One region of the Streptosporangium sp. NPDC023825 genome, then DNA from elsewhere that is predicted to be linked to it. Evidence: riboswitches for the same ligand, from Rfam matches in the RefSeq annotation. Region 1 holds a riboswitch; the other holds the start of a gene.
What was found. A riboswitch is a leader RNA that binds a small molecule or an ion and turns the genes downstream of it on or off. The one in region 1 is predicted to bind cobalamin.
Positions count from the first base shown of each region.

Region 1 (4,187 bases):
GGCCATGAAGAGGTTCAGCGACTGCGACTGGTCGATGTACGGGGTGCGCGCGGCGGCCAGGTCGATCAGCGCCTTCTGCGGCAGCTCCCAGGCGGTCCGGTAGAGCGCCTTCAGGTCGGCGGGGATCTCCGGGATGTCCTGGACGGAGCCGTCGGCGCGCTTGATCGCGTCACGGATCAGCGGGGTCCACAGGCCGCGGGCCTGCAGGTCGCGGACGAGATAGCGGTTGACCTGGAGGAACTCCCCCGAGAGGGTCTCGCGCTTGAAGACGTTGGATACCTGCGGCTCGATGCACTCGTAGCAGCCCGCGATGGAGGCGATCGTGGCCGTCGGCGCGATCGCGATCATCAGCGAGTTGCGCAGGCCGGTCCCGGCGATCCGCTCCCTGAGCTCGGCCCACTCCGCGGATCCCGCCGCCCCGTAGTGGTCGGGGTGCAGCACCCCGGCGGCGGCCCTGGTCTCCTCGTACGAGGGGTGGCGGCCCCGCTCCACGGCCAGGTCGGAGGAGGTCCGGTAGGCGGCGAGCGCGATCTCCTCGGAGATCCTGGTGGACAGCTCCAGGGCTCGCGGCGAGTCGAACGGCAGCCGCAGCGCGAACAGCACGTCGGCCAGGCCCATCACGCCGAGCCCGATCGGGCGCCACTTCCGGTTGGCCGCCTCCGCCTCGGGGGTCGGGTAGAAGCCCAGGTCGATGGTGCGGTCGAGGAACCGCACGGCGGTACGGACGGTCGCGCGCAGCCGGGCCCAGTCGATCCCGTCCTCGGAGGAACCCTCGGTCAGGTGGGCGGCGAGGTTGATCGAGCCGAGGTTGCAGACGGCGGTCTCCGCGTCGCCGGTGACCTCGAGGATCTCGGTGCAGAGGTTCGACAGGTGGATGACGTTTTCCGGCCTGGCCGTCTGGTTGGAGGTCCGGTTGGCCGCGTCCTTGAAGGTCATCCAGCCGTTGCCGGTCTGGGCGAGCGTGCGCATCATCCGCCCGTACAGGGTGCGGGCGGGGATCTGCCGGGTGAAGCGGCCCTCGGCCTCGGCGGCCCGGTAGGCGTCGTCGAACGCGTCGCCGTACAGGTCGGTGAGGTGCGGGACCTCCTTGGGGTCGAACAGCGACCAGACGCCGTCGGCCTCGACCCGGCGCATGAACTCGTCGGGGATCCAGTTGGCCAGGTTCAGGTTGTGCGTGCGGCGGGCCTCCTCACCGGTGTTGTCGCGCAGTTCCAGGAACTCCTCGACGTCGGCGTGCCAGGGCTCCAGGTAGACGCAGGCCGCGCCCTTGCGCCGGCCGCCCTGGTTGACCGCGGCCACGCTGGAGTCGAGCGTGCGCAGCCAGGGCACGATGCCGTTGGAGTGGCCGTTGGTGCCGCGGATCAGCGAGCCCCGCGAGCGGACCCTGGTCCAGGCGATGCCGATGCCCCCCGCGTACTTCGACAGCCGCGCGACCTGCCCGTAGCGCTCGTAGATGGACTCCAGCTCGTCGCGGGGCGAGTCGAGCAGGAAGCACGAGGAGAGCTGGGGCCTGCGGGAGCCGGAGTTGAACAGCGTGGGCGAGCTGGGCAGGTAGGACAGGGTGGCCATGAGCGCGTACAGCTCGGCGGCCTCCTCGACGGTCTCGGACAGGCCGCAGGCCACCCGCAGGAAGAAGTGCTGCGGGCGCTCCAGGACCTTGCGGGTCCTCGGGTGGCGCAGCAGGTAGCGGTCGTAGACGGTACGCAGCCCGAAGTACTCGAACCTGGCGTCGGCCCCAGGGTCGGCCAGCGCGTCCAGCACCCCGGCGTGGGCGGCCACGAACTCCGCGAGCCCGTCCTGGATCAGCCCCGCCTCGTGGGTCGCGGCGATGGACTCGGAGAAGTCGCGGACGCCGTGCTCGGCGGCCTCGTCGGCGATCAGCTCGGCCAGCATCGCGGCGGCGACCCTGGAGTTCCCGGGATCGGTGATCACCCGGGCGGCCGCCTCGTCGATGGCGAGCCTGCGGTCGTCCGACGCGTTCCCCGCCGTGGTACCCGCCGCGGTCTCCGCCAATGCCTGTGTCACGTAGTGCCCCTCGCTCGATCGGACTTCCCCGTACGGCTTCGCCGGATGGGCACGCGTCCGCGAGCGATCCCGGGCACGCCGGATCGCCTCGTTCCGCGGACCCTCCCACGAGGCCCTGGACGTTCACGTCACCGGCAGGTCTTCGGACTCACGGGCGCATCGCACATGCCTACCGGCCGTCGCTTCCCAGGCATGGTTCACCCAGTGCTCAATGACGGCTTTCGTTCCCGTTCACCGCTGCGGGGCAGTCCCGGAATCTCACCGGGTTCCCTCTTGCCTCGCCCCTCGCGGGGCGAACCAGCAACGAGCAGGATCCTACATCTAGGGGCGTCGGACGCAACTACCCCAACAGGTTGTGTCGGAGGACTTCAACAGTCCGAGCTCGTGAAGCACGCCGCGAGTGCGGCCCGTCTCGGTGGAGAGCCACTGGCGGAACTCGTCGCCGCTGAGGTAGACCCGGCTCCAGCCACGGGACGCGCACAGGGCACGCCAGCGCGGCGCGGCGTCGATCCTGTCACACAGGGCGATAGCGGCGTCCCGGTCCCCCGGGCTCATGCCCTTGGGGCCCAGCAGGCCGCACCAGTCGCTGTACTCCAGGCGGACGTCGACCTCCAGGAGCGTCGGCGCGTCGATCCCGTCGATCCGGCCGCCGGAGGAGACCACCAGGGGCCGCAGGCGGCCCGCGGCGATCTCGGGCCGCAGGGCGCGCGCCGACCCCAGCAGGGCCGCCACCCGGCCGACGTGGAGCGCCTCGGCGGCGTCCTCGGGGGCGAGGAATCCGGCGTACTCCAGCAGCCGGGTGTCCACCCCCAGGCACTTGCCGATCATGCCGTAGAGCACGTGGTCGGAGCCGCCCTCCGACCGGCCTCCGACCGTCAGCCCCGCCGGGTCGTGCCGCAGCCGCGCGACGAAGTCCTCGAAGGTACGCAGGCGGGAGCCGGAGGGGACCACCAGGACCGCCCAGTCGCCGACCAGGCGGGCGACGGGGGTGGCGGCGCTCACCACGGCCGCGGTGTTGGCGATCTCCGCGGCGGCCACCATCGGCATCGCGGTGACGAGCAGCCTGCCCTCGCGCGCGAAGGGTCCGCGGAAGGCGCCGAACGCGTCGCGCGGCGCGGAGCCCAGGGCCCCCGCCCGCTCGACGGCCATCGCGGTACGCGCCAGTCCCGACTGGACCAGAACGGTCGCCAGCCTGCCCGCGATCCCGTCCCAGCCGTGGCCGTCGGCGGTCGGCTCGAGAAGGAACAGGCGCCTCACCCCCGGGTCGGCGCCGCCGTCCGCCCCGCACCCCGCGGCGACCGCGGCTCCCGCCGCCAGTGCGAAAAACCCCCTACGGCGCATAAGCGCCCCTTCCCCCAAGAACCCCCTATACCATAGGTTACTTTCCCCTCACTTTCTGTGATGAAGTGGGGTATGCCGGAACTTCCGGTGATCCACATTCGGACACGGGCCACCGGAAAAGACGCTGTGAATCCGGGTACCGGAGACGATCGTCTCGCGAGGGCTCCGGGGAACGCCCCCGCCCCCGGCAGGCCGGGGACGGGGGCGCGGAGGCGGGGACGGAAGGGGCCGTGGTTTCACTCCACCGTGACGCTCTTGGCCAGGTTCCTCGGCTTGTCGACGTCCCGGCCCAGCGCCACAGCGGCGTGGTAGGCGAAGAGCTGGAGCGGGATCGACAGCAGGATCGGGTCCAGCTCGGTCTCGTTCTTGGGCACCACGACGCAGTCGTCGGCCAGCTTGGGGTCGGCCGTGCGATGGCCCACCATGAGCACCCGGCCGCCCCGGGCGCGGATCTCGCCCAGCGTGGTGAGGTTCTTGTCCAGCAGCTCGTCGTCGGGGACGATCGCCACCGTCGGCATGTCCGGGCCGATCAGCGCCAGCGGCCCGTGCTTGAGCTCGCTGGCCGGGTACGCCTCGGCGTGCACGTACGAGATCTCCTTGAGCTTCTGCGCGCCCTCGCGGGCCACCGGGTAACCCCTGACCCGGCCCACGAACATCATGCTCGGCGACTCGGCGTACCTGCCCGCCAGCTCCTTGATCTGCGGCTCCAGCGCCAGGATCTCCTTGATCTGGTCCGGCAGCCTCCGCAGGCCGTCGCAGATCCTGCGGCCGTCGGCGGGAGACAGGTCACGCACCCGGCCCAGGTGCAGCGCGAGCAGCGC
Region 1 covers NZ_JBFAAE010000027.1:84,955-89,141, forward strand. The annotation lists gene AB0G15_RS23550 (ribonucleoside-diphosphate reductase subunit alpha) at 1-2,025, opposite strand, end outside; cobalamin riboswitch at 2,141-2,342, opposite strand; gene AB0G15_RS23555 (tripartite tricarboxylate transporter substrate-binding protein) at 2,347-3,366, opposite strand; gene glmS (glutamine--fructose-6-phosphate transaminase (isomerizing)) at 3,603-4,187, opposite strand, start outside.

Region 2 (4,187 bases), on a different contig from region 1:
GCGGCGGGGTCGCAGGAGAAGCGACAGCCGGTCACCACCTCGACGGGTGGCAGGAGCGCGGCCAGCGCCCGCACGACCGTGGACTTGGCGGTGCCCTTCTCCCCCCTGACCAGCACTCCCCCGACGCGGGGGGAGACCGCGTTGAGGATCAGCGCGAGTTTCAGGTCCTCCAGCCCCACGATCGCGGTGAAGGGATAGCGGGAGTCACGCACCTTCGGGATCTCCTGTCCGTCTCGTCGAATCAAAGGGTCGCCGGGCGCTCGAACCGTCATGGCAAGTAACTGAGCCGCCAGCGCCCGCCGCGCCCGGTGAGCGTCACGCGGGCCAGCGGCGCGACGTCGACGCGCCAGAAGGCCTGGGCGGGGGCGCCGAGGGCGTGGACGACCGCGGCGCGGATGACCGCCGGGTGGGTGACCGCGACGGTCCTGCCGGGGGCGCGGACGGCGAGCCAGCCGGACACCCTGGCCAGGAGCGCGGTGACCGGCTCCCCGCCGTGCGGCGCCGCGCCGGGGTCGCCGAGCCAGGAGGCGAGCGCCTCGGGTTCCGCGGCCTCGACCTCGCCGAGCGTCATCCCGCTCCAGCGGCCGTAGTCGCAGTCGGCCAGCAGCGGGTCGTGCTCGGCCCGCAGGCCGAGCGCCGCCGCCGTCTGGACGCAGCGCAGCTCGGCGGGGCAGGCCGCGGGACCCGGGCCGAGGTCCCGCGCCATCCCCTCGGCCCGGCGCAGGCCGGGTTCGTCGAGTGGTTCGTCACCCGGGAACGCGGCCCGTACCGTCGCCGAGGTGGAGGCGTGGCAGACCAGGAGCAGGCGGGTGACCCCCGAGGGGGTCGTCACACCGGGCCGCGCCCGCGGGCGGCGAAGGCGAACAGCGCGCCGACGCCGGCCCAGAAGACCACCTGGGTCCCCATGGAGGCGACCCGGAAGTCCCACAGGAGGTCGGCGGGGAAGCCCCGGGGCACCTCCGAGATCTCCGGCAGGAGGATCCAGGCCGCGACGACGGGGACCAGGAGGGTGGCGCCCGCCGACAGCCAGCGCACCCACGGTTCGCTCCGCGAGGCGTAGCGGTAGGCGGCGACCGCGGCGGCGACGGCGAGGATCCCGATGACCACCGCGACCAGGTACAGCACGGTGCGCTGGTCGATGGTCTCCGGGTCACCGACGGCCGGCGGGTTGGCGGGGTACTTCACGAAGGGGATGAGGACCACGGAGGTGAACGCGGCGGCGGCGAGGGTGACCGCGAGCACCGGTTCCGAGCGGGGGCCCGCCCGGCCGCGTACGGCCGCGTAGACGAGGGAGAACAGGCCCCCGACCGCCAGGCCGTACAGGCCGAGGGCGAGGAAGAGCCCGAAGCGCTGCCCGTCCCTGCTGACCAGGGCCTCCTCCTCGTCGTGGGAGTGGGCGGCGGTCCCGGTGTCGTCGTGTGGTCCGGCCGGGGCGGCGGCCGCGGCCGCCTCCTCCAGCGCGATGGCCTGGTCGATGCGAGGTTCGCCGACGGTGTAGGCGAAGACGGCCGCGAGCAGCCCTGCGAGCAGTCCGACGACGAGGCCCCGGACGATGAGTTTGGTGATCACCTGTGGCTCAGTGGCACGGCACGCCGAGCAGGTGACGCCCGTCGTGCATGAGTTCGTGCAGGTAGTTCCCCGCCTGTGAGATCGCTCCCTGGTCGAAGGTGACCAGGTAGGCGAGGAGCAGCAGCACCGGTACGGCGAGCAGCCAGCGGGTGAGCGAGGGCCATGGGATGGGCTGGGTGTGCGGTGCCGAGATCTGGCTCACGGCTACCTCCTCCGGGATTGACGCGTCCCTTTTCGTAGGTCGGTGGCGGCCGAGTGTGACCTGGCTTCCGGCTCCTGGGAGCCGGTTACAGTGGCGCGACCGCACCGGAGTTTCACCGGATTTCCCTCGCACCGCCACAAAACACCCGGAACGTATCCCGGTTCTCTGTCCCCCGTCAATCCGGGTGTCCGGTTTGACGGGCTCCGGCCGTCACGGGGTGCGGGCATGACGAGGGGGGAGGCGGCCCGGCCGGACCGCCTCCCCCCTCGCGTGAGTCACTGCTCGCCGGTCAGCGCCGTCACCAGCTCCGCGGCGGTACGGCAGCGGTCGAACAGCTCGCCCACGTGTGCCTTGGTGCCGCGCAGCGGCTCAAGGGTGGGGACGCGCTGCAGCGACTCGCGGCCGGGGATGTCGAAGATGACCGAGTCCCAGGAGGCCGCGGCCACCGACTCGCTGTACTGGCTCAGGCAGCGGCCGCGAAAGTAGGCCCGGGTGTCGTTGGGCGGCACCTCGATGGCCCGCTGGACCTCTTCCTCGGTGACCAGGCGCTGCATGCGGCCCCGTGCGACCAGCCGGTTGTAGAGCCCCCGGTCGGGACGGATGTCGGAGTACTGGAGGTCGACGAGCTGCAGGCGCGGATGCGACCAGGGCAGGCCGTCACGGGTGCGGTAGCCCTCCAGGAGCTCCAGCTTGGCCACCCAGTCGAGCTCCCCGGACAGCTGCATCGGGTCCTCCGCCAGACGGGTGAGGACCGACTCCCAGCGCTCGAGGATGTCCTTGGTGGGCTCGTCCAGGCCGTTGGCGCTGCGCTCCTCGGCGTACTTGCGGGCGAGCTCCAGGTACTCCATCTGCAGCTGCACCGCCGTCAGCCTGCGGCCGTCGCGCATGGAGATCTCGTACTTGAGCGTGGGGTCGTGCGAGACCGCGCGCAGGGCCTGGACGGGGTTGTCCACGGCCAGGTCGCGGGTGAAGTAGTTGTCCTCGATCATGGCCAGGACGAGCGCGGTCGACCCCAGCTTCAGGTAGGTCGAGATCTCCGACATGTTGGCGTCGCCGATGATGACGTGCAGGCGGCGGTATTTCTCCGGGTCGGCGTGGGGCTCGTCCCGGGTGTTGATGATCGGCCGCTTGAGCGTCGTCTCCAGGCCCACCTCGACCTCGAAGAAGTCGGCCCGCTGGCTGATCTGGAAGCCCTCGCCCCGGGAGTCCTGGCCGATGCCGACCTTGCCCGCGCCGGTGACGACCTGCCGGGAGACGAAGAACGGCGTCAGGTGCCTGACGATGTCGGCGAACGAGGTGGCCCGGCGCATGAGGTAGTTCTCGTGACAGCCGTAGGAGGCGCCCTTGTTGTCGGTGTTGTTCTTGTAGAGCTGGATCGGGGCGTTGGCCGGCATCGCCGAGGCGCGGACCGCCGCGTCGTGCATCACCCGCTCGCCCGCCTTGTCCCAGATCACCGCCGCCCGGGGATTGGTGCACTCGGGCGTGGAGTATTCGGGGTGGGCGTGGTCGACGTACAGCCGGGCCCCGTTCGTGAGGATCACGTTCGCCAGGCCGAGGTCCTCGTCGGTCAGCTGGCTCTGGTCGGCCACTTCCCGCGCGAGGTCGAACCCCCGTGCGTCCCGCAGCGGGTTCTCCTCCTCGAAGTCCCATCGCGCGCGCCGAGCCCTCGCGGCCGAGGCCGCCAGATAGGCGTTCACGACCTGAGAGGAGGTCACCATCGCGTTGGCCCCCGGCTGTCCGGGCACGGAGATGCCGTACTCGGTCTCGATGCCCATCACCCGCCGTACCGTCATGCGCACCCTCTGTTCGTCAGGGACTGATTCTCTCCGTGGTATCTATTCCCGACCCTAGACCCTTCACTATGCCCGGTGGTCGGACAGTTATGGCACCGAAGCCTTTTCGCCCGTTGCGAGGGGGATCGAGGAGAGCGCGGGGAGCTGTGACGGGGACGGGGATGCGGCCCTTCTCCGCCTCCTGGACTTGACGAACTCCTGAAGCGGACGCTCGGCCAACCGGTACACCAGGTAGGAGAACGCCATCGCGGCCAGCACGGTGACCAGCGCGGTCAGCGGGGGCGGCAGCACGTCCCGCAGGGCGGGGACGATCAGGACCGCGGCCGGGGTGTGGAACAGGTAGAGCGGGTAGGTGAGCGCGCCCAGGACGACCAGGCCGCGCCAGCGCAGCCACCCCAGCCAGCCGAGCGCCACCATCGCCATGAGCACGTAGAAGCCGATCACGGTGGCGGCCACGGCCCACTCGGGCACGGGCATCGCGGCGTAGCCGACGTTCTCGATCCGCCCGGCCACCCGGTCGATCGCCGCGTTCACGGCCAGGCCGCCGCTGATCCCGGCGAGGCACCACAGGACGAGCCTGGGGCCGAACTTCGTCATCAGGAAGAACGCCATGCCGCCGACGA
Region 2 covers NZ_JBFAAE010000006.1:38,464-42,650, forward strand. The annotation lists gene AB0G15_RS07690 (VWA domain-containing protein) at 1-212, opposite strand, end outside; gene AB0G15_RS07695 (histidine phosphatase family protein) at 269-832, opposite strand; gene AB0G15_RS07700 (CbtA family protein) at 829-1,569, opposite strand; gene AB0G15_RS07705 (CbtB domain-containing protein) at 1,577-1,771, opposite strand; cobalamin riboswitch at 1,806-1,935, opposite strand; gene dop (depupylase/deamidase Dop) at 2,047-3,564, opposite strand; gene AB0G15_RS07715 (acyltransferase) at 3,652-4,187, opposite strand, start outside.
Region 2: another riboswitch for cobalamin. It lies ahead of AB0G15_RS07705 (CbtB domain-containing protein); the one in region 1 lies ahead of AB0G15_RS23550 (ribonucleoside-diphosphate reductase subunit alpha).